Regions from separate parts of the Ensifer sp. Root558 genome, predicted to be linked through region 1. Evidence: predicted binding sites of a transcription regulator. Region 1 holds the regulator's gene; the other holds the start of a gene.
The links. Region 1 encodes LexA, which represses DNA repair genes until DNA is damaged. Its sites were predicted from a motif close to TGTTCNNNNTGTGTTCNG; they were not measured.

Region 1 (10,585 bases):
ATCGGGAATCTGGTACGAGAAGTCGGGAGTGAAGCCTTCCAGATTGGCGGTGATTCGGCCCTGGCCGATGCCCTCGGTGATCGAGCTTCCTTCGGATTTCAGTTCGCCATTGGCGTAGAAATTGTAGAGGGCCGCCCCTTGCGGGTCCGCCAGGCCGATCTTGACCGAGGGGTTTTTCGCTCTGAGGCCCTGGGCGACGCCGGCCAGCGTGCCGCCGGAGCCGACAGCGCAGATGAAGCCGTCGACCTTGCCGTCCGTGTCGCGCCAGATCTCGGGCGCCGTGGACTCCACATGGGCGTCACGGTTGGCGACGTTGTCGAACTGGTTGGCCCAGATCGCCCCGTTTGGCTCGGTCTTGGCCAGTTGCTCGGCGAGGCGGCCGGAGATCTTCACGTAGTTGTTGGGGTTCTTGTAGGGAACGGCCGGCACTTCGACCAGCTCGGCGCCGAGCAGCCGCAGGGCGTCCTTCTTTTCCTGGCTCTGGGTTTCCGGAATGACGATGACGGTGCGGTAGCCGAGCGCCTGGCCGACCAGCGCCAGGCCGATGCCGGTATTGCCGGCCGTGCCTTCGACGATGACACCGCCCGGCCGCAACTGGCCGGTGCGCTCCGCATGGCGAATGATCCAGAGCGCCGCGCGGTCCTTCACCGATTGTCCGGGGTTCAGAAACTCGGCCTTGCCGAGGATCGTGCAGCCTGTCGCGTCGGATACGGATTTCAGCCGGATCAGAGGCGTGTTTCCGATTGCTTCGAGCACGGACGGGAAAATGGCCATTTTCAGAACCTCGTGTTTGAGGACAGGCACCGCGGTAAGGCGGCACGTACCAGGTAAAAGCGAACGGCGGCCAGCGAATATCGACAACGTTCCGGGACCGCCGAAATGTTGGCGTGTTTTCGGCTCAGCCTGCACTTCAGGCAAGAAATAGCGTTTCGCCGTCGCTCTGTCCCGAACAAAAATCGTCTCCAGGGACTGCGAGAGCCGGCGGCAAGGAGCGCTGCCGCGAAGAAGGGCCGGGCAAGTCATTTTTCGCCCACAGAAGGAGATGCGTACGTGTTTCCCGGCGCGTGCCGAGGAGTGAGTGATGAGTATTCAATCTACGAAATCGGAACAGAAACTGGCTTGGGTGACGGGCGCAAGCTCGGGAACCGGGCGGGCACTGGCGCTCGCGCTGGTGCGGGAAGGCTATTCCGTCGTCGTGACGGCGAGAAACCACGACAGGCTCGTGGACCTGCAGCATGAAGCAGCAAGCGAAGGGCGGATCACCGTGCTCGACGGCGATGTCACTGACCCTGCCGACATGGAGCGGGTGATGGCGGCGATCGAATATGATCACGGGCACCTTTCGCTCGTGGTGCTGAACGCCGGGGTCGCGCTGCCGGTGCGCGGAGACGAGCTTCACCGCGAGGCCTTCGAGAAGAGCTTTGCCGTCAACCTCAACGGCGTCGTCAACTGTCTCTTGCCGGCGGTGGACCACATGAAGACGCAGGGGTACGGACACATCGCCATCGTCTCGTCGGTGGCCGGCTACGGCGGACTGCCGACCAGTGCCGCCTATGGCGCCACCAAGGCCGCGCTGATCAATATGGCGGAAAGCCTGAAGTTCGATCTCGACCGGCTCGGCGTCCGGCTGCAGATCATCAGCCCCGGCTTCGTCGATACGCCCGGGACCGCGCGCATTCGCTTTCTGCGACCGGCGCCGGTGAACAGTGAAGAGGCGGCAAGGCGCATCGTTGCCGGCCTGAAGTCGCGAAGGTTCGAAATTGCCTTCCCACGCCGGTTTGCCTACGCGGTGAAGCTCATGGACCTGCTGCCCTACAGCCTCTATTTCCGCCTGCTGAACTGGCTGACCCGCGGCAAGGCGGAGGCCATGGAAGGACAGAAGCGCGCCGGACCCGGCGGCCGCCCGCGTCAGGCGGTGTGAAGCACTAGCACCGCGCCGAAGATGAGCGCCAGTCCGACCCAGCCGATCGGCTTCAGCTTCTGACCGAACAGGAAGCGGCCGCAGATGGCCGTCCCGAAGATCCCGGTTGCGCCAAGCACCGCATAGGCGATGGCGAGCTCCATGCCCTTGATGGCTTCCGCTAGGAAGGCAAAGGCGGCGAGCACTAGCAGAATCGAAAGGATGCCCCAGCCGCGGCGGGCGAACCCTTCCGATTTCGTCGAGGCGAGGTTGGCCGCAATATCGAGGATGCCGGCCACGACCGCGAGGACGAAGTAGATGCTAGGCGCGCTCATCGGTGGCTCCTTCACGCGCTGCCTCGTCCTCGTCATGATACTCGCCGGCATTGACGAGCAGGATGCCGACGATCGCCATCGAAAGCCCGAGCATTTCGCGTCCGGTCAGCACATGGCCGAAGACGAAAACCGAAACCAGGGTGATGATGGCGACGCCCGAACCTTCCCAGATCGCATAGGCGACGCCGACCGATATCGTCTTCACCGCCTTTGCCAGGAAGACGTAGGAGAGTGCGATCGAGACATACATGACGATGTGGCCGAGATAGGAGCCGCTTTCGGAAGCGGCCTTCATCACCGTCAGGCCCACCACTTCGGTCGCGATGGCGAGCGCGAGGAAAAACCATGCAAGACGCATGCTGTACCTTTGAACAGAAACTTGGATCGACCGCCTCTTAAGCGCTACGGGTGACGCGGTAAAGACGCGCCGTGCGCTTCACTCGAAGACGATCTGCCGGACGTCGATGTTGCGGGCACGGAACCCGGCCTCGCAGTAGTAGAAGTAGAACTCCCACAACCGCTTGAAGCGCAGGTCGAAGCCGAGCGGCTCGATCCTGTTCCAGACCGCCCAGAACCGCTCCCGCCATTCGCCGAGTGTGCGGGCATAGTCGACGCCAAAGCCGAAGTCGTTGATCATCCGCAGGCCGACATTGCGGCCAAGCTCGACCAGATGCTCGCGCGTTGGCAGCATGCCGCCCGGGAAGACGTATTTCTGGATGAAATCCGGATTGGAACGATACTCCTCGTAGGATTCGGGCTTGATCGTGATGATCTGCAGTCCGGCCTTGCCCCCGGGTTTCAGGCACCGCTTCAGCTGCGAGAAATAGGTTGCCCAGAATTTTTCGCCGACGGCCTCGAACATCTCGATCGAGACGATGCGGTCATAGGTACCCTTTTCTTCACGATAGTCCTGGAACTTCAATTCGACCCGGTCGGCAAGGCCCGCACGCTGCATGCGTTCGCGTGCGAAGGCCAGTTGCTCGCGGCTGATCGTCAGCCCCGTGACCTTGCAGCCGATTTCCGTTGCCGCGAACTCGGCAAAGCCGCCCCAGCCGCAGCCGATCTCAAGCACATGATCGCCGGTGCGCAGGTTCGTCGCTTCCGCGAGCGCGCGGTATTTGGCTTTCTGCGCTGAGCGAAGATCATTGGCGCCCGTTGCATAAAGCGCAGACGAATAGGTCATGCTCGGATCCAGCCATTCGCTGTAGAAGGCGTTGCCGAGGTCGTAATGGGCCGAGATGTTGCGGCGCGCGCCGGAGTGGGTGTTGGCATTGCGCCAGTGCAGGAACTTGTCGAAAAGGCGAAGGAGCCCGCGCGCACGGTTCGGAAAATTCCTGCCGATTTCGGCGTTGACGAGGAACAGTTCGAGAAAGGCGCCGACATCGGGACTGTCCCAGTCGCCGTCGATGTAGCTTTCCGCAGCCCCGATGGTGCCGCCCGAGATAGCACGCTGCGGCAGGTTCCAGTTGTTGAGGTTGAGGATGGCGCTGGGGCCGGCCCTGGCGCCTTTGATCACCAGCCTGCGGCCGTCTGGCGTGGCGAGCATCAACGTTCCCACCTGAAGGTGCACCAGGGCGCCAAGCACCATGCGCGCCTTGAGCGGGAAATCCCGCACGGCCGTCGCCAGATTTTCGGAAGATAGCTCCACCGCACCGGCAAATGCAGCAAAATCGGCTTCCAGGTTACGCATACACCACCCCCTCAGCTGTTGCATCCGTAACGTGAGCCTAGCCGCAATCGGGCGAGACGCCAACTGAGGAATTCTACCGGAGGCTCTACGTCTCCTCGGAGAGTCCCGCTGCGCTTGTGATCTGCCGGAAGGCTGCCAGTGCCCGATCGCGGGCAAGGGCATGGTCGACGATCGGTTTCGGGTAGGTCGTGCCGAGTTCGATGCCGGCTTCGGCAAGGGTCGTGGCGGGCGCTGCAAAGGGGCGATGGACATAGCGCGGGTGGAGGCGCTCCAGCTCCGGCACGAAGCGCTTCACATAGAGACCGTCGGGATCGAATTTCTCCCCTTGCAGGACCGGGTTGAAGATGCGGAAGAACGGTGCGGCGTCCGCGCCCGATCCGGCGACCCATTGCCAGCTTGCGGCATTGTTGGCCGGATCCGCGTCGACCAGCGTGTCACGGAACCAGGCTTCTCCCTTGCGCCAGTCGACGAGCAGGTCCTTGATGAGAAAGGAGGCGACAATCATGCGAACGCGATTGTGCATGTAGCCGTGGCGCCATAGCTGGCGCATGCCGGCATCGACGATCGGGTATCCGGTGAGCCCTCTGGTCCATCGAGTAAAATCGTCCTCGTCGTTCAGCCAGTGGAAGCGGTCGAATCGACGGTCGAGGTTGCGGCGGCCAAGCTCCGGATAATGAAACAGCAGATGATAGGAGAATTCGCGCCAGGCGAGTTCCTTGCGGAAGGTGGCCGCCCCTTCGCCGCTATCGGCCTGGGGCCCAGCTGCCGCATGCCAGGCCTGCGCCGGCGAAATTTCGCCAAAGGCGAGATGAGGCGAGAGCAGGGATGTGCCATCCGCGTCGGGAATGTCGCGGCAGCGTTTGTAGGCGTCGAGCTTCTCATCGACGAATTCTTCGAGACGGGTGGCCGCACCGTCTTCGCCCGGCGTCCAGACCTCGCTGAATGTCGCCGCCCAGTCCGGTTTCGTCGGCAGCAGCGACCAGTCGTCAAGGCGTTCCGATCGCGGCCATGCTCCCGGGGCTGCGATATGGTGCGGCCGGTCGATCGGCGGTGCCAGCTCGTTTTTCAGTTCGAGCGCGCGCCAGAACGGCGTGAACACGCGGTAGGGGCCGCCCGTCGTCGTCAGCAGCCGCATGGGCTCATGCAGCAATTGTCCTGCAAAGCTCTCCGTGATGATTCCCCGCTCGGCCAGCGCCTTCTTGAGCGCGGTATCCGTGGCGATGCCGTTCGGGTCGTAGCGCCGGTTCCAGTAGATGCGCTCCGCACCGCTTGCGCGCGCAATCTCGACAATCACGTCAAGCGGCGCGCCTGATCGAAGAACGAGGCGAGAAGCGTGCCGCGCGAGACTTGCGCCCAAGGCCTCGAGCGAATGGTGCAGCCACCACGCCTGCGCCGCCCCGAGCGCACCGTTGCCGCTGTCGGCGGGTTCGCGAATATAGAGGGGAATGACGGCTGCCTCGCCGGCGGCAGCCGAGAGGGCGCGATTGTCGGCCAGGCGGAGATCCTTGCGGAACCAGACGATGATGGGCGGCGCCGCGGCCTTTGTCATGAAGAACCATCGGGAGGTTGGGGATTGATCACCTGGAGAACATAGGTGCAAAATGAAAAAGAGCCATTCGCATCGCTGCAAATGGCTCTTTTAGAAAGTGGCTCCCCGGGCCGGATTCGAACCGGCGACCTGTCGATTAACAGTCGAATGCTCTACCGCTGAGCTACCAGGGATCATCCGCGCCGCTGTTGTGCTGTGCGCTTCAGAAGTGAGGCTGCTAATACGCATGCTTTTCTGATTTGCCAAGCGCTTTTTTCAAAAAAAATGACAAGTTCCGTTGCGAGGCTGTGGAGAAGTCCCCAATTGTGGGAAAACACGCCGGATAGGGAATGATGAATAAAAACAGGAAGCAGACGCATTTCGGCATTGATCCGCAAACACGACAGATCGTGCTGGGAAAATGGCGTATCGCGTTGCCCGACTCGCCCCTGCTGCGCATCCTGCTGGGTTCGCTGCTGGTGTTTTGTGGTTTTCTCGGTTTCTTGCCCGTGCTGGGCTTCTGGATGATACCGTTGGGCCTGATCGTGCTTTCCCACGACATTCCCTCGGTTCGCCGCCGCCGTCGTCGTCTGGCCGTCTGGTGGGCGCGCTGGCGCGGGAAGGCCAACTCGTCGAACGGCTCCTGAGGCGGACGCCGATTTAACGATCTTGTTGTCGAGGGCAGGGCGGTCGGCAGTTTTGGCCGTCCCGTAGCAATTCCGAATCTCTCAACAAGGGCCGTGGCCGCGCAGGCGAATGACCGGTTCCTGGCGGTCTTCCCCTCTGTTGGGGTGCCCTCGAAAACTTTTCGGCAACCCATCAAACGCATAATGCGGTCTCGAATCAGGATGGGGACCGATGGCCAAAGCCACTACGAAACGTCGACGCCGCAGTTCGGGCCGAAGCACCAGCAAACAGGGCGGCATGGCGCCGTGGTATCTGGCCGCAGCGCTCACCCTTGGCGGCGTCATGGCCTACGACCATCGCGCCGAGTTGCGGCACTGGCCGGTGGTTTCCGATGTCATGGCCTTTGCATCGCGATCGGAAACGAAGCCGAAGCCTCAGCGCGCGGTTCCTGAAGCGCAGGAGCGCGTTGCCCAGCAGGCGGATAGGCACAAACCGAATCCGAAGCCCAACCCGGCGACGAAGGTTGCCCTGGCCGCCCCGGTGCCGTCGGTGAATGTCGGCGTCACGCCGCCAACCCCTCTCGTGCGGCCGAATGAAGAGGTGAAGACGGCATCCATCCGTACCGATCAGTTCTATTTTTGCGGCATTCGCAACGACAACTGCGTGATCGATGGCGCGACCTTCGTCTTCCATGGCGAGACGATCCGCGTCGCCGATGTCGATGCGCCGCGAATCCGCCAGGCAAGCTGCGACAAGGAGCGTTCGCGCGGCTTCTACGCCAAGCAGCGCCTGCGCGAATTGCTGAATGCAGGCGACTTCAGGCTGATCTCGGCGGGAGGGCGATCAGATGCCAAGGCCGGCGAGAAACTGCGCCTGGTCACCCGCGGTGACCAATCTCTTGGACGTGTACTCGTTTCCGAGGGGCTCGTGCGGCCGTGGGAAGGGCGCCCGACGCCCTGGTGCTGAGATCAGCTGGGAGACGATCGGCGGACATCGTCGATCGTTCTGTGGAAAGTATCCGTCCTGCAAATCGACGGCGCGTTTTTCAGAAAATGCCTCTTGCGGTTTTTCTGCAATCATTCTAAATCCGCGCCAACGCTTGGTTATCCGAGCTGTGAGGCCTCGTGGCGGAGTGGTGACGCAGAGGACTGCAAATCCTTGTACCCCGGTTCAATTCCGGGCGAGGCCTCCAATAATCTCACCTCGTTAAATTTGGTTTGGCGTTCTGCCTTAGGGCAGCGCGGTAAAATTCGCGACACGTCCGCGCAAGCCACGTCGCCTATGCCTCCGTCGGATCTTATCGCTTCGGTGAATTCGGTAGAGGGGGAACGATGACTCCGCTGAGATCAACCGTATCGGTAGCGTCCGTCAACATTAAGAACGGAGGCAATGGCATCAATGAAAAAGAGACTGATCCTGACGGCGTTGGCGTGTTTTGCGGCGACCGCTATGGAGGCGCGCGCGGACGACCTGGTTTTCCAGCTGAAGAACAACACCGGCGCGGTACTGACGAATTTCTATACGTCGCCGGTCGGCGTCAATGAATGGGAAGACGATGTTTTCGGTCGGCAGGTCCTGAACCCCGGCGAGAGCATGGAGATCACCATTGCCGACGGGCGGGACGTCTGCAAATACGACATGCGATTCGAATTCGAGGAAGGCTCGGCCCTCGATACGACCGAGGACACGCAGGATCTCTGCGAACTCGGCGAATACACGATCCACGAATAAGCGATCTGGATTTCAGGTCGCCTTAAACGGAAAGAGCCTCGCCACTTTCAGTGGCGAGGCTCTTTTGATTCGGCGTTCTGCCTGGAATTCAATGGTAGCGGCGGATCAGCCCGACGAGCTTGCCCTGGATCTTCACGCGATCCGGTCCGAAAATGCGCGTCTCGTAGGCGGGGTTGGCCGCTTCGAGCGCAATCGACGCGCCCTTGCGACGGAAGCGCTTCAGCGTCGCTTCCTCGTCGTCCACGAGCGCCACGATGATGTCGCCGGGATTGGCCGAGTTGCCGTTGCGGATGATCACCGTGTCGCCATCGAAGATGCCGGCCTCGATCATCGAATCGCCCTTTACTTCGAGGGCGTAATGCTCGCCGCTGCCGATCATGTCGAGCGGAACGGTAATGTCATGGGTGTTGTTCTGGATCGCCGAGATCGGCACGCCGGCAGCGATGCGCCCCATCACCGGGACGGAAACAGACGTGCTTTCGGCGACCGGCGCCGGCTTCGGCGTGGCAGGAGCGGCGGCCGGCGGCTTTCCGAGGCTGCCCTCGATCACGCTCGGCGAGAAGCCCCTGCGCGGCTGTTGCTGGCCGGCGGCGTAGGCTTCCGGAAGCTTGATGACTTCGAGCGCGCGCGCCCGGTTCGGCAACCGGCGAATGAACCCGCGTTCTTCGAGCGCCGTGATCAAACGGTGAATGCCGGACTTCGACGCAAGGTCGAGCGCATCCTTCATTTCATCGAAAGACGGCGGTACGCCCGACTCCTTCATGCGTTCGTGGATGAACAGAAGCAATTCCTGTTGCTTGCGGGTCAGCATGGCACGTCGCTCCAGAGGCGTGAAACAAATCAAGAACAGACACTATCTGTTCCATATGTGTTCCGCAAGTGCCTAAAATTCCGTGAATTCAGGCAATTGGCTGCTTCTGTGGGGGGCGATTGGTCACTTTTGCGGGAGCGGGGCGGTTTTCGGCGACGGTTGCGTCCCAAAACAGCGCCGGGCAGGTCAATCGCGCGCGTGATTCGAACGAATCGCGGCTCTCTTCGCGGAGAGACTTAAGTCGCTTGCGAGGCCGAGCAGGCGTCTTCGAACTCCTTCACCGTTTCGGCGCTGTTGTCTTCCGGAAGCACTGCGTCGGCCGCATCGGTCGCAACGGGCGTATCGCCGTCATAAACGAAGGACTGGATGTAGAAGGCGAGCGCGCCCTTCCAAACATTGCGTCCATCGATCTGATGGCACGGCACGGCCCGTTCGAAATCGGTCTGGAGTTCATCCACCGTCGCGGCACTGAGCTTGACGTCAGGCATATTGGGCGATGCGACTATCGAAGCGAGAAGCAGGGCGGCAAGCACGGTGATCGTCCACTTGATGAAGGGGTGGGACTACGGGTTGGTAAACGATGTGAACCGCGCTTTCGTTCCGAAGTCCAGCAAGCATGGCGATCACTCTGCCATGTTCAACAGCTCTTTGCCCGCAGGCTGTGGCTGATTTGCGCCAGCCGCTCGATCTCAACCTCGTCTCGGCCGTTCTTCATGGACCGGCGCGGAGAATGCATCGGAGCTGCCAGCTTTCGCATCGGGCCTGGGGCGCGCAAAAATCCCTGCGGGGAAGGGCCTTCACCGTCTCGACAGGCCTCTAAAAAAAGATAACTTTGCGTGGAAAGTGGGGTGGTTGCATGCATAGATTGTCGTTGGTGGTGCTCGGCCTGTTGCTCACGGCTGGAGCGGCGTCTGCCGAAGAAGGGCGTTCGAATATCTGGAAACGGATCAACGCCTGGACGGTGGGATCCGATCGCTCCCTGGGCGGCTCGTGTTACGCGGCGACGAGCTATGACGCCGGCGCTATCCTTCGTATCGGCTTTTATCCGCGGGGATCGACGAACCTGGCGTTTCTTTCGATCGGCAATGCCGAATGGAAGTCCATCGAGCCGCAGCGGGAATACGATGTTGCCTTGCAGCTCGACCGTGGTCGTCAGTGGCCGGCCGTTGCGTTCGGTGTTGATCTGACCGGCGCCAGGGCCCTTGTCGTCAACTTTTCCAACACCGACTTCTTTACCGAATTCGTTCGCAAGAACACCTTGGCGCTGGCCTTCGAGGGGCGCGTCGTCGCGAGCCTCAGCCTGCGTGATTCGATGAAGGCGGTAAGCGAGATGTTCAAGTGCCAGGAGGCGGTGAGCGCCTTGATCCCGAATGGCGGTCAGGGAGCGGCGAACGATCCCTTTGCGGGTGCCGGTGGCAATGCGCCGAACAACGATCCCTTTGCCGGCGGCGGCCAGACCAAGTCGTCGAAAGATCCTTTCGCCATGTGATGGGCGCGTCCGCTTGCCGCAGAGAGGTGAATATTCCTAAAATATTGCCTGGGATCGGCTAGGTACCCTCGACAGTGACGGGGGGACCTATCAAAATGCGGGCAAACGGGGGTTTTGCATGCGTAGATTGCTGGTCGGATTGGTAAGCTGTCTGATCGCCGCGGGATCGGCCGCGGCTGAGGAGTCCGAAATCATCAAGTGGAAGGATGTCGACGGCTGGACCGTTGCTTCCGACACCTCGATGGAGGGCTCCTGCTTCATCTCATCGGTATTCGACGGCGGGGTCACCTTGCGCCTTGGGTTCTATCCCAAGGGCTCCGAGTCGCCGCTCTATATGAGCTTCGCCAGCGACGACTGGAGGTCGCTCGAGGTCGGCAAAGAGTACGACCTGACCTTCCGCTTCGACAAGACCGATCCCTGGAGCGCTTCGGCGACCGCTGCCGGTGATGCGAGCGGAAAGTTTCTGTTCGTGAA
Region 2 (10,585 bases), on a different contig from region 1:
CGTCATCCTGTTCGGCGAGCGCGAATATGCGCTGCGTGTCTGGCTCGATCCGGAGAAGCTGTCGGCCTATGGCATGACGGCCGGTGACGTGGTGCAGGCTTTGCGCGAGCAGAACGTGCAGGTCTCCGGCGGTTCGATCGGTGGTCCGCCGGCGCCGGGCGACAGCGCGTTCCAGTACACGGTCACGACGGACGGCCGCTTCAGCGACGCGCGGCAGTTCCGCTATGTCATCGTCAAGGCGACGGAAAGCGGTCGCCTCGTGCAGCTGCAGGACGTCGCGCGTGTCGAGCTCGGTGCTCGCGAATACGTCAACAACAGCTATCTCGACGGCAGCCCGGCGGTGGCGCTCGGCATCTTCTCGCGGCCGGGCACCAATGCGCTCGACGCCGCCGAGCAGATCCAGAAGGTGATGACCGACGTTTCCAAGGACTTCCCTGACGGGCTCGAATACCGCATCGTCTACAACCCGACAGAGTTCATCTCGGAATCGATCAACGAGGTCTACAAGACGATCGCCGAGGCGGCCATTCTCGTTGCCATCGTCGTTCTCGTCTTCCTGCAATCGTGGCGCACGGCGATCATCCCGATCGTCGCCATCCCCGTGTCACTCGTCGGCACCTTCGCCTTCCTCTATGCCTTCGGTTTCTCGCTGAACATGCTGACGCTGTTCGGCCTGGTGCTGGCGATCGGTATCGTCGTCGACGATGCGATCGTGGTGGTCGAGAATGTCGAGCGAAATCTCGCGCGAGGGATGACCCCGCGCGAGGCGTCGCATGTGACCATGGACGAGGTGGGGGCGGCCGTCATCGCGATCTCGCTGGTGTTGACCGCGGTGTTCGTGCCGACGGCCTTCATCCCCGGCATCGCCGGCCAGTTCTACCTGCAGTTCGCCGTGACGATCTCGGTCGCAACGGTGATTTCCGCCTTCAACTCGCTGACACTGTCACCGGCGCTGGCGGCTATCTTGTTGAAGCCGCACGAGAACGGCCATCATGAAAGCCGCAATCCGCTGACGCGCTTCGGCAAGGCCTTGGCGAACGGCTTCAACAACGGTTTCGACCGGATGGCGTCGGGCTATGCATGGGTCGTGCGCAAGCTCGTCTCGACGAAGGTGGCGCTGGCCGCGGCCCTTCTCGTCTTCGTCGGGCTGCTGGGGGCCACCTGGTACATGGCGCAGATCGTGCCGCGCGGCTTCGTGCCGACCATGGACCAGGGCTATGCGATCGTCGTCATCCAGCTGCCGGACGGCGCCTCGCTCGACCGGACGGACGCCGTCGTCAAGCGGGCCTCGAAGATCATCCAGGACGTGCCGGGCGTGAAAAGTGCTGTCGCCTTTGCCGGCTTCAACGGTGCGACCTTTACCAACGCGTCCAATTCGGGCGTGGTCTTCGCCTCCTTCGAAAGCTTCGAAGAGCGGCTGAAGAACGGGCAGGGGGCCAACCAGATCATCGGCCAGCTCTATGGCAGCCTGCAGAGCATCCAGGAAGCCTTCATCATCGCCGTGCCGCCGCCCTCGGTGCGCGGCATCGGTAACTCCGGCGGCTTCAAGATGCAGATCATGGACCGGCAGAGCTCCGACATGCGCCGCGCGCTCGGGCTTGCCTACCAGATAATGGGCGCTGCCAACCAGACGGAAGGGTTGACCGGGGTCTTCACCACCTTCTCGGCCTCCAGTCCGCAATACTTCCTGGCGATCGACCGCGACAAGGCGCGCACACTCAACGTGCCGATCCCCAACATCTTCGAGGCGCTGTCGATCAACCTCGGTACGTCCTACGTCAACGACTTCAACGCCTTCGGCCGCGTGTACCAGGTGCGGGCGCAGGCCGACCAGCAGTACCGCGTCGAGCGCGACAACATCCTGGCGCTGAAGGTGCGCTCGGCAACCGGTGCGCTGGTGCCGATGGGTACGCTTGTCGAGATCCAGGATACGGCCGGTCCGACGCTGGTGCAGCGCTACAACATGTACGTCTCGGTGCCGATCCAGGGTAACCCTGCGGTCGGGGTCTCGACGGGTACGGCTCTCGACAAGATGGAGGCGCTCGCCGCCCAGATCCTGCCGCAGGGCACGACCTTCGAGTGGACGGAACTCGCCTACCAGGAGCGCCAGACAGGCAACACCGCGGTGTTCATCTTCGCACTGTCGGTCGTCTTCGTGTTCCTGGCGCTGTCGGCCCAGTACGAAAGCTGGGTTCTGCCGCTGGCGATCATCCTGATCGTGCCGCTCGGCGTGCTGGCCGCATTGGTCGGGGTGTTCATCCGCGGGCTCGACAACAACGTACTGACCCAGATCGGGCTCATCGTTCTGATCGGTCTTGCAGCCAAGAACGCGATCCTGATCGTCGAGTTCGCGCGGCAGGGCGAAGACGAGGGCAAGACGCCGATCGAGGCGGCTGTGGAAGCGAGCCAGCTGCGCCTGCGCCCGATCCTGATGACCGCCTTTGCCTTCATCCTCGGCGTGGTGCCGCTGATGATCGCGACCGGCCCGGGTGCCGAAATGCGCCAGTCGCTCGGCACGGCGGTGTTTTCGGGCATGCTCGGGGTAACGTTCCTCGGCCTGTTCCTGACGCCGGTGTTCTACGTCGCGCTCCGGTCGTTCCGGCGACGCAAGGCGGCGGTGAGCGAACCGGCGCCGCACCCGGCCGAATAGGGCAGGCCCGACGATAACCTGACGAATGCCCCGGCAGCAATTCCGGGGCATTTGGCTTTGACGAGGCTATCGTTGCCTTATCGGCCTTAGGGCCGGTGACGTAAACGTGAGCACCGCCTGCCGTTTGTAACTGGACGTGGCCGGGCCCTTGAACAATTCTTTCCGCGCCCCGTGACGCCACCGTTCGGTCGAGCGAAGGCAAAGGCTTCCATTCGCTGTTCAATACCTGCCCGCCGCGTGCCCCCAAGGCCCGAGGTCAGGCGGCAAGTGAGAGAGGTGAAGGCTGATGCTCCGGTACTTTGTCTACACATTCGCCGCCATATGGTTCATCCACGCGTTCTGGCCATCGGTCGCCCATGCGCAGCAACAGCCGCGCCCTGTCAGCCAATGCCAGGCGATCGCCGAAACGCTCCCCCAGGCGACTTTTGCCAGTTTCACGCCCGCGGCTGCCACCAAGGGGCAGACGACGGCCGGCGAGGTGACAATCAGCTATCTCGGCCATTCCACCTTCCTGATCGAGACGCCCGGCGGCGTCTTGATCGCAACCGACTATAGCGGCTGGTATGCACCGTCGATGCCGCCGACGGTCGCGACCATGAACAAGGCGCATTCGAGCCACTACACGCTGACGCCGGATCCGGCGATCAAGACCGTGCTGCACGGCTGGAGCGATAGCGGCCAACCGGCGCGCCACGATCTCGTGGTCGGCGACGCCTACATCCGCAACGTGACGACCGACATCCGCGCCGGCGGCGGCGCCATGGAGCACGACGGGAACTCGATTTTCATCTTCGAGGTGGCGGATCTCTGCATCGGGCATCTGGGCCATCTGCACCATGAACTCGACGACAGCCACTACAGCCAGATCGGCCGGCTGGACGTGCTCATGGTGCCTGTCGATGGCGGCCTGACCATGGGTGCCGAGAGCATGAGCCGGGTGGTCAGCCGGCTGCGCGCCTCGCTGATCCTGCCGATGCACCGCCGTGGCCCGCCGATCGACGCCTTTCTGGACATGTTCGGCGACGACTACGACAAGCGTTACGCCGACAGCGCCAGTATCAAAGTATCCCTGCGTTCCTTGCCAAGCAAACCACTGATTTATATCCTCAAGGGCGTTTGAACATCCTGGGATCGCCCGATGAAGTTGCTCGTGGTTGGCGTATCGTTCTTTCTCTCCTTCTCGACTCTTGCCGAGGCCGGTGGCGCGCCGCCGCCGCGCATGCCGTCTCCCGAGGGGCAACAGCCGCAAAGCCAGCCGGAGACCACGGTCCGACCGGCGGGTGAGCCGGAGATCTTCGCGATGCCCTCGGGCAATATCGGCTGTATCTACACGCCGGCTGGCGGCACGTCCGTCTATCAGCCCGCCGATGGCGGTCCGGAGCTGGCCTGCGATATCGTCGCGCCGCGTTATGTCAGGGCGACCCTTGGCCGGGCGGGAGCCGCCACGCTCAATCACGCCGTCGGCGATCCCAGCTGCTGTTCGACTGGGACTGTGCTCGACTATGGGCAAAGCTGGTCGCGACGGCCGTTCTCCTGCGTGTCGGAACGCACTGGCCTTTCCTGCCGCCGTGACGACGGACACAGCTTCCTCTTGAGCCGCGCGCAGGTCTCTGCCAACTGAAAAACCGCCCCCCGGCTGGACGGAAAGCGGCAATAAAACTATAAGGCGCCCCATTCCATTCAAATTAATGCATGCAGAGGGTGCCATGGCTGGCCATTCACAGTTCAAGAACATCATGCACCGCAAGGGCCGTCAGGATGCGGTGCGCTCGAAAATGTTTTCCAAGCTCGCGCGCGAAATCACGGTTGCCGCCAAGTCGGGCATGCCCGATCCCGCGATGAACGCGCGCCTGCGCCTGGCGATCCAGAACGCCAAGGCGCAGTCGATGCCGAAGGACAACATCGAACGGGCGATCAAGAAGGCCTCCGGCGGCGACGCGGAGAACTACGAAGAAGTCCGCTACGAGGGTTATGGCCCGGGCGGCGTTGCCGTTATCGTCGAAGCCTTGACCGACAACCGCAACCGCACCGCCTCGAACGTGCGCTCGACCTTCACCAAGGCCGGCGGCGCGCTCGGCGAAACCGGCTCGGTTTCCTTCTCCTTCGATCGCGTCGGCGAGATCACCTACAAGCTCTCCGTCGGTGACGCCGACAAGGTGATGGATGCGGCGATCGAAGCGGGTGCCGACGACGTCACCACCGACGAGGACGGCCACACGATCATCTGCGGTTTCGAAGCGATCGGCGAAGTGTCCAAGGCGCTCGAAGACACGCTCGGCGAAGCCGAAACGGTCAAGGCGATCTGGAAGGCACAGAACACCGTTCCGGTCGATGAAGAAAAGGCGCAGTCGCTGATGAAGCTCATCGACATCCTTGAAGACGACGACGACGTCCAGAGCGTCTATTCGAACTTCGAAGTCTCGGACGAGATCCTGGCGAAGCTGTCGGCCTGATTGGGACGACCGTCGCTCGCAGAATTTTCACCCGCGTCCGAAAGGCCGCGGGTTTTTCTTTGGATGGCCCGATGACCTATGAATTCGCGATCTTCGATTTCGACGGCACGCTTGCCGATACGGCGGCGAGTTTCATGACGGCGTGCAACGCGGCTGCACGGCGCTACGGCTTCCGCGAACTCTCGGTCGAGGAGTTCCAGTCGTTGCGCACCATGGGCAGCCGCGAGATCATCGCGCATCTCGGCGTGCCCGTTTGGAAACTGCCGCAGATCGCCACCTTCATGCGCCGTGCCATGGCGACTGAAGCGGCAAGCGTCCGGCTGTTTCCGGGCGCCGCTGAGCTTCTCTGGAAATTGAAGGCGGCGGGCATCGGCATTGCGATCGTGAGTTCGAACGCGGAGCAGGGTATTCGCGCCGCACTCGGCGAAGCGGCAGCGACGATTGACCTCTTCGAATGCGGTGCCGCGCTTTTCGGCAAGGCACAGCACTTCAAGCGTGCGATCCGGCACTCCGGCCTCGATGCGGCTCGCATCCTGGCGATCGGCGACGAGGCGCGCGATATCGATGCGGCGCGAAAGGCGGGCGTGGCGGCCGGTGCGGTTGCCTGGGGCTATGCCGACCCGGTCTTCCTGCAAGGGCTCGGGCCGGATCGGTTCTTTGCCAATCTGGAAGAGATCGCACCCGCTTTCGGGGCGATCTGATCGGCCGGCTTTACGCCGCCTTGGCGAGATCGCGCTGGGCGTCGGCGAAGAGGCGAAGCGAATTCAGCCGCGCCTGCATGTGGAAGATCGGCATGGAGATGATCAGTTCGTCGGCCTTTGTCTGCTCGAGGAACGCCCCGATCTTGCGCCGGATCGTCTGTGGCCCTCCGACCACCGCATACATCATCGAATGGTCGACGAAGATCTTCTCGTCATAGCTCCAAAGCCCATCCATCGACTGGACCGGCGGCGGAAACTGCCCGCGCGCGTTGCGGCGCAGGGCCACGAAGGATTGCTGCATGGAGGTGAAGAGGTAGTTCGCCTCCTCGTCCGTATCGGCGGCAACCCCCATGACGCCGACCATCACCTGCGGCTTGGCAAGGGTCTCGGAGGGGGTGAAGCGCTCGCGGTAGATCTCCAGCGCCGAGAGCAGCATGTCCGGCGCGAAATGCGAGGCGAAGGCGAAGGGCAGGCCGAGCATGCCGGCGAGATGGGCGCTGAAATGGCTTGAGCCGAGCAGCCAGATCGGCACATTGGTGTCGGCGCCGGGCACGGCGATGATCTTCTGGTCCTCGGCGACGGGGCCGAGCAGTGCCTGCAGTTCGACGACGTCGTTCGGGAAGTTGTTGCCGCTCGCCTCCATGTTGCGTCGGAGGGCCTGGGCGGTGCGCATGTCGGTTCCGGGCGCACGGCCGAGGCCGAGGTCGATGCGGCCGGGGTAGAGGGCGGCGAGCGTTCCGAACTGTTCGGCGATGACAAGCGGCGAGTGGTTCGGCAGCATGATGCCGCCGGAGCCGACACGGATCGTCTTCGTCGCTGCCGCCACGTGCGAGATCACGATCGAGGTCGCCGCACTGGCGATGCCCTTCATGCCGTGATGTTCGGCCAGCCAGAAGCGGGTGTAGCCGTTCTCCTCGGCCGCCTGGGCCAGACGGCGCGAATTCTCCAGCGATTGGGCGACGCTGCCGCCTTCAGTGATCGGGGAAAGATCGAGGACGGAGAAAGTCGCCATGGCAAAGGCCTTTATTGAGAGAAATTGATGCAAGGCTATGTAAGCTCAATTTTCCTCAATCCAAGGGCGGTGCCGAAGAAAACCTGGGGCCGCGCCTCCACTGTGCGTATGTTTTTGTTTTGTTCACTTTTTGCTGGCAGCGTCCGGACTGACATCATAGGGTGAAATTCATGCAGACCACGATTCGCATCATCGGCATCGATCCGGGGCTCCGTCGTACCGGCTGGGGCATCATCGAGACGCTCGGCAATTCGTTGCGTTTCGTCGCCTCGGGCACGGTGACGTCGGATGGCGACATGGACCTCGCCTCCAGACTTTGCCAGCTGCATGACGGCCTTGCCGAGGTGGTGCACAGCTATCAGCCACACGAGGCGGCGGTGGAGCAGACCTTCGTCAACAAGGACGCGACAGCGACGCTGAAACTCGGCCAGGCGCGCGGCATCGCCATGCTGGTGCCGGCACGAGCAGGCCTCAGGGTCGCCGAATATGCGCCGAACGCGGTCAAGAAGGCGGTGATCGGCGTCGGTCATGGCGAGAAGCAGCAGATCCACATGATGCTGAAGGTTCTGATGCCGAAGGCCGAGTTCAAGGGCAACGATGCGGCGGACGCACTGGCGATCGCTATCTGCCATGCCCACAACCGGCAATCGGTGACGAGCCGGCTTGCCGCATTGATGGCGTAGTTGCGCCCGACACGATAATTTCCGATGGTCCGGTGACCATCCAGAACCCACCGCGAGAGACGCCACATGATCGGCAAATTGAAGGGTACCATCGACGAGATCGCCGAGGATCACGTCGTGCTCGATGTGCATGGCGTCGGCTACGTTGCCTTTTGTTCGGCGCGCACGCTGTCCAGGCTCGGATCGGCGGGCGAGGCGGCGGTGCTCTTCATCGAGACGTATGTGCGCGAAGACCAGTTGAAGCTGTTCGGCTTCCTGACGGCGCTGGAGCGGGAATGGTTCCGGCTGTTGCAGAGCGTGCAGGGGGTCGGCTCGAAAGTGGCGCTGGCCGTGCTTTCCACCCTGACGCCGGGGGAATTGGCCAATGCGATCGCGCTGCAGGACAAGACCTCCGTCTCCCGTGCGCCCGGTGTCGGGCCCAAGGTGGCGGTGCGCATCGTCACGGAACTGAAGAACAAGGCGCCGTCCTTCGCCGGCGAGATGTCGGCCTCGATCGGCCTCAAGCAGGAGCTTGGCGAAGGCGTCGCCTCCGCGCCGGTTTCCGATGCGGTTTCGGCGCTCACCAATCTCGGCTACTCGCGCGACCAGGCGGCCAATGCCGTTGCTGCGGCCTTGAAGAACGGCGGCGAAGGCGGCGACAGCGCCAAGCTCATTCGCCTTGGCCTGAAAGAGCTGGCGCGATGAACGCTTGCCTTGGCCGGGCACAGAAGGCAGAACGCATCGTGCCCGGCATGATGACGGGTTGCAGCGCTGAGCTGCCCGACCGAATGGAACGAACGCATGACTGACGCCGCACGCCTGATAACGCCGGAAAAGCGCGGTGAAGACCTCGATGCGACCATGCGCCCGCAGACGCTGGATGACTTCACCGGCCAGGCGGAAGCGCGCGCCAACCTGAAGATCTTCATCGAGGCGGCAAAAAATCGCGGCGAGGCGCTGGACCACGTGCTCTTCGTCGGCCCTCCCGGGCTCGGCAAGACGACGCTGGCGCAGATCATGGCCAAGGAGCTCGGCGTCAATTTCCGCTCGACCTCCGGCCCTGTGATCGCCAAGGCCGGCGATCTCGCAGCCCTGCTCACCAATCTCGAAGAGCGCGACGTGCTCTTCATCGACGAAATTCACCGGCTCAATCCGGCCGTCGAGGAAATCCTCTATCCTGCGATGGAGGACTTCCAGCTCGACCTCATCATCGGCGAAGGCCCGGCGGCGCGGTCGGTGAAGATCGACCTGTCGAAGTTCACGCTGGTGGCGGCAACCACCCGCCTCGGGCTTCTGACGACGCCGCTTCGCGACCGTTTCGGCATTCCGGTGCGGCTCAATTTCTACACGGTCGAAGAGCTGGAATCGATCGTCCGGCGTGGCGCCCGGCTGATGGGCCTCGGCATGACCGACGACGGCGCCCGCGAGATCGCCCGCCGCGCCCGCGGTACGCCGCGCATCGCCGGCCGGCTGTTGCGCCGGGTGCGCGACTTCGCCGAAGTGGCGCGTGCCGAAGCCGTGACCAAGGAGCTCGCGGACGAGGCGCTGACGCGGCTGCTCGTCGACAATATGGGCCTCGACCAGCTCGACCGGCGCTACCTCTTCATGATCGCGCAGAACTTTGGCGGCGGTCCCGTCGGCATCGAGACCATCGCTGCGGGCCTTTCGGAGCCGCGTGATGCGATCGAAGACATCATCGAGCCCTATCTGATCCAGCAGGGCTTCATCCAACGCACGCCGCGCGGCCGTATTTTGACCGCCAATGCCTGGAAACATATCGGCCTTAATCCCCCCAAGGAGATGGAGGCGACCCAGTTTCGCCTGACATTAGAGGACGACGACTAGATGATCAGCCGCCGCGGATTGTTGAAACTGATCGGCGGCGGTATCGTCAGCATGGCGGCACTGGGCGGCTACGCCTTTGCCGTCGAACCTCTGGCCCGGCTGAACGTCACCCGATACAAACTGACGCCACCCAATTGGACACCAGGCCTCAAGCTGCGCGCCGTCGTGCTCACCGACATCCACGCGTGCGAGCCCTGGATGCCGGCAAGCCGTATCGCTTCGATCTGCCGGCAGGCCAACAGCCTTGGCGGCGATATCACGCTGCTGCTCGGCGACTATGTGGCCGGCATGAACCTCGTCACCAGCTATGTGCATTCCAGCGAATGGTCGAAGGCGCTGGCCACACTCGAGGCGCCGCTCGGCGTCCACGCGGTCATGGGCAATCATGACTGGTGGGAAGACCGGACCGCGCAGAAGAACGGCGGCGGGCCGACCTTCGGGCACAAGGCGCTGCAGGACGTCGGCATCAACGTCTATAGCAACCGGGCGGTGAGACTGGAGAAGGAGGGGCAGGGCTTCTGGATCGCTGGCCTCGAAGATCAGCTTGCCTTGGTGCCCGGCAAGAAGTGGCAACGCAAGCGCATGAGCGGTCTCGACGATCTCGATGGTACGCTCGCCCAGGTGAGCGATACCGATCCGGTCATCCTCATGGCGCATGAGCCGGATGTGTTCCCGCGTGTTCCGTCGCGTGTCGCGCTGACACTGTCGGGCCATACCCATGGCGGCCAGGTGCGGTTTCTCGGCTATGCGCCGGTCGTGCCCTCGCGTTTCGGCGAGCGTTACGCCTACGGCCATGTGACCGAGAACGATTGCAATCTGATCGTTTCCGGCGGTCTCGGCTGCTCGCTTGCGCCGGTTCGCTTCGGCATGCCGCCGGAGATCGTGGTGATCGATCTCGGCTGAGCGACAAATTCCAGGTTCGTTCGGTCTTGCGCTGAAAGAGCCTGGCATCAAGACGACGCCAGGCCTGTTTGCTTCCGCCCGCCCGCTCTGTTGAGCCGAGCAGGGCGCCCGTTTGTCACGGTGCGTCAGGCGGCCCTGATGGCTCCGCTTCGCACTGCGCCCCGCAGGCCGGACGCCACCTCATAGGTGTCGGTGACCAGCAGCAGGCCGTCCGCGCACTGGTACCATTCCCCCTCGCTCATGCTCTTTACCGACGCACTGAGTGTTGCCAGTTCAACAGAGCCGGGCGGTGTGCTGATGATCCGTTCGGCGACCCAGCTATCGAGCCAGGCCTGGTTTGCCGGCGAAACGGCCTCAAG

Region 2: the regulator LexA is predicted to act here: its motif matches at 6,926-6,943, upstream of ruvC (crossover junction endodeoxyribonuclease RuvC).

What each region holds. Positions count from the first base shown of each region.
Region 1 covers NZ_LMGC01000035.1:353,364-363,948, forward strand. Annotated here, with positions in the region: gene ASD63_RS28140 (cysteine synthase A) at 1-774, opposite strand, end outside; gene ASD63_RS28145 (SDR family NAD(P)-dependent oxidoreductase) at 1,079-1,921, shown strand; gene ASD63_RS28150 (SMR family transporter) at 1,909-2,235, opposite strand; gene ASD63_RS28155 (SMR family transporter) at 2,222-2,593, opposite strand; gene ASD63_RS28160 (cyclopropane-fatty-acyl-phospholipid synthase family protein) at 2,672-3,925, opposite strand; gene ASD63_RS28165 (deoxyribodipyrimidine photo-lyase) at 4,011-5,474, opposite strand; tRNA gene ASD63_RS28170 (tRNA-Asn) at 5,573-5,647, opposite strand; gene ASD63_RS28175 (hypothetical protein) at 5,807-6,100, shown strand; gene ASD63_RS28180 (thermonuclease family protein) at 6,312-7,046, shown strand; tRNA gene ASD63_RS28185 (tRNA-Cys) at 7,199-7,272, shown strand; gene ASD63_RS28190 (hypothetical protein) at 7,479-7,811, shown strand; gene lexA (transcriptional repressor LexA) at 7,900-8,622, opposite strand; gene ASD63_RS28200 (hypothetical protein) at 8,859-9,155, opposite strand; gene ASD63_RS28205 (hypothetical protein) at 9,479-10,111, shown strand; gene ASD63_RS28210 (hypothetical protein) at 10,230-10,585, shown strand, end outside.
Region 2 covers NZ_LMGC01000001.1:1,138,363-1,148,947, reverse strand. Annotated here, with positions in the region: gene ASD63_RS05670 (multidrug efflux RND transporter permease subunit) at 1-2,650, shown strand, start outside; gene ASD63_RS05665 (MBL fold metallo-hydrolase) at 2,934-3,770, shown strand; gene ASD63_RS05660 (hypothetical protein) at 3,789-4,271, shown strand; gene ASD63_RS05655 (YebC/PmpR family DNA-binding transcriptional regulator) at 4,357-5,103, shown strand; gene ASD63_RS05650 (HAD hydrolase-like protein) at 5,175-5,804, shown strand; gene ASD63_RS05645 (LLM class flavin-dependent oxidoreductase) at 5,815-6,816, opposite strand; gene ruvC (crossover junction endodeoxyribonuclease RuvC) at 6,987-7,499, shown strand; gene ruvA (Holliday junction branch migration protein RuvA) at 7,566-8,183, shown strand; gene ruvB (Holliday junction branch migration DNA helicase RuvB) at 8,280-9,323, shown strand; gene ASD63_RS05625 (metallophosphoesterase) at 9,324-10,226, shown strand; gene ASD63_RS05620 (hypothetical protein) at 10,352-10,585, opposite strand, start outside.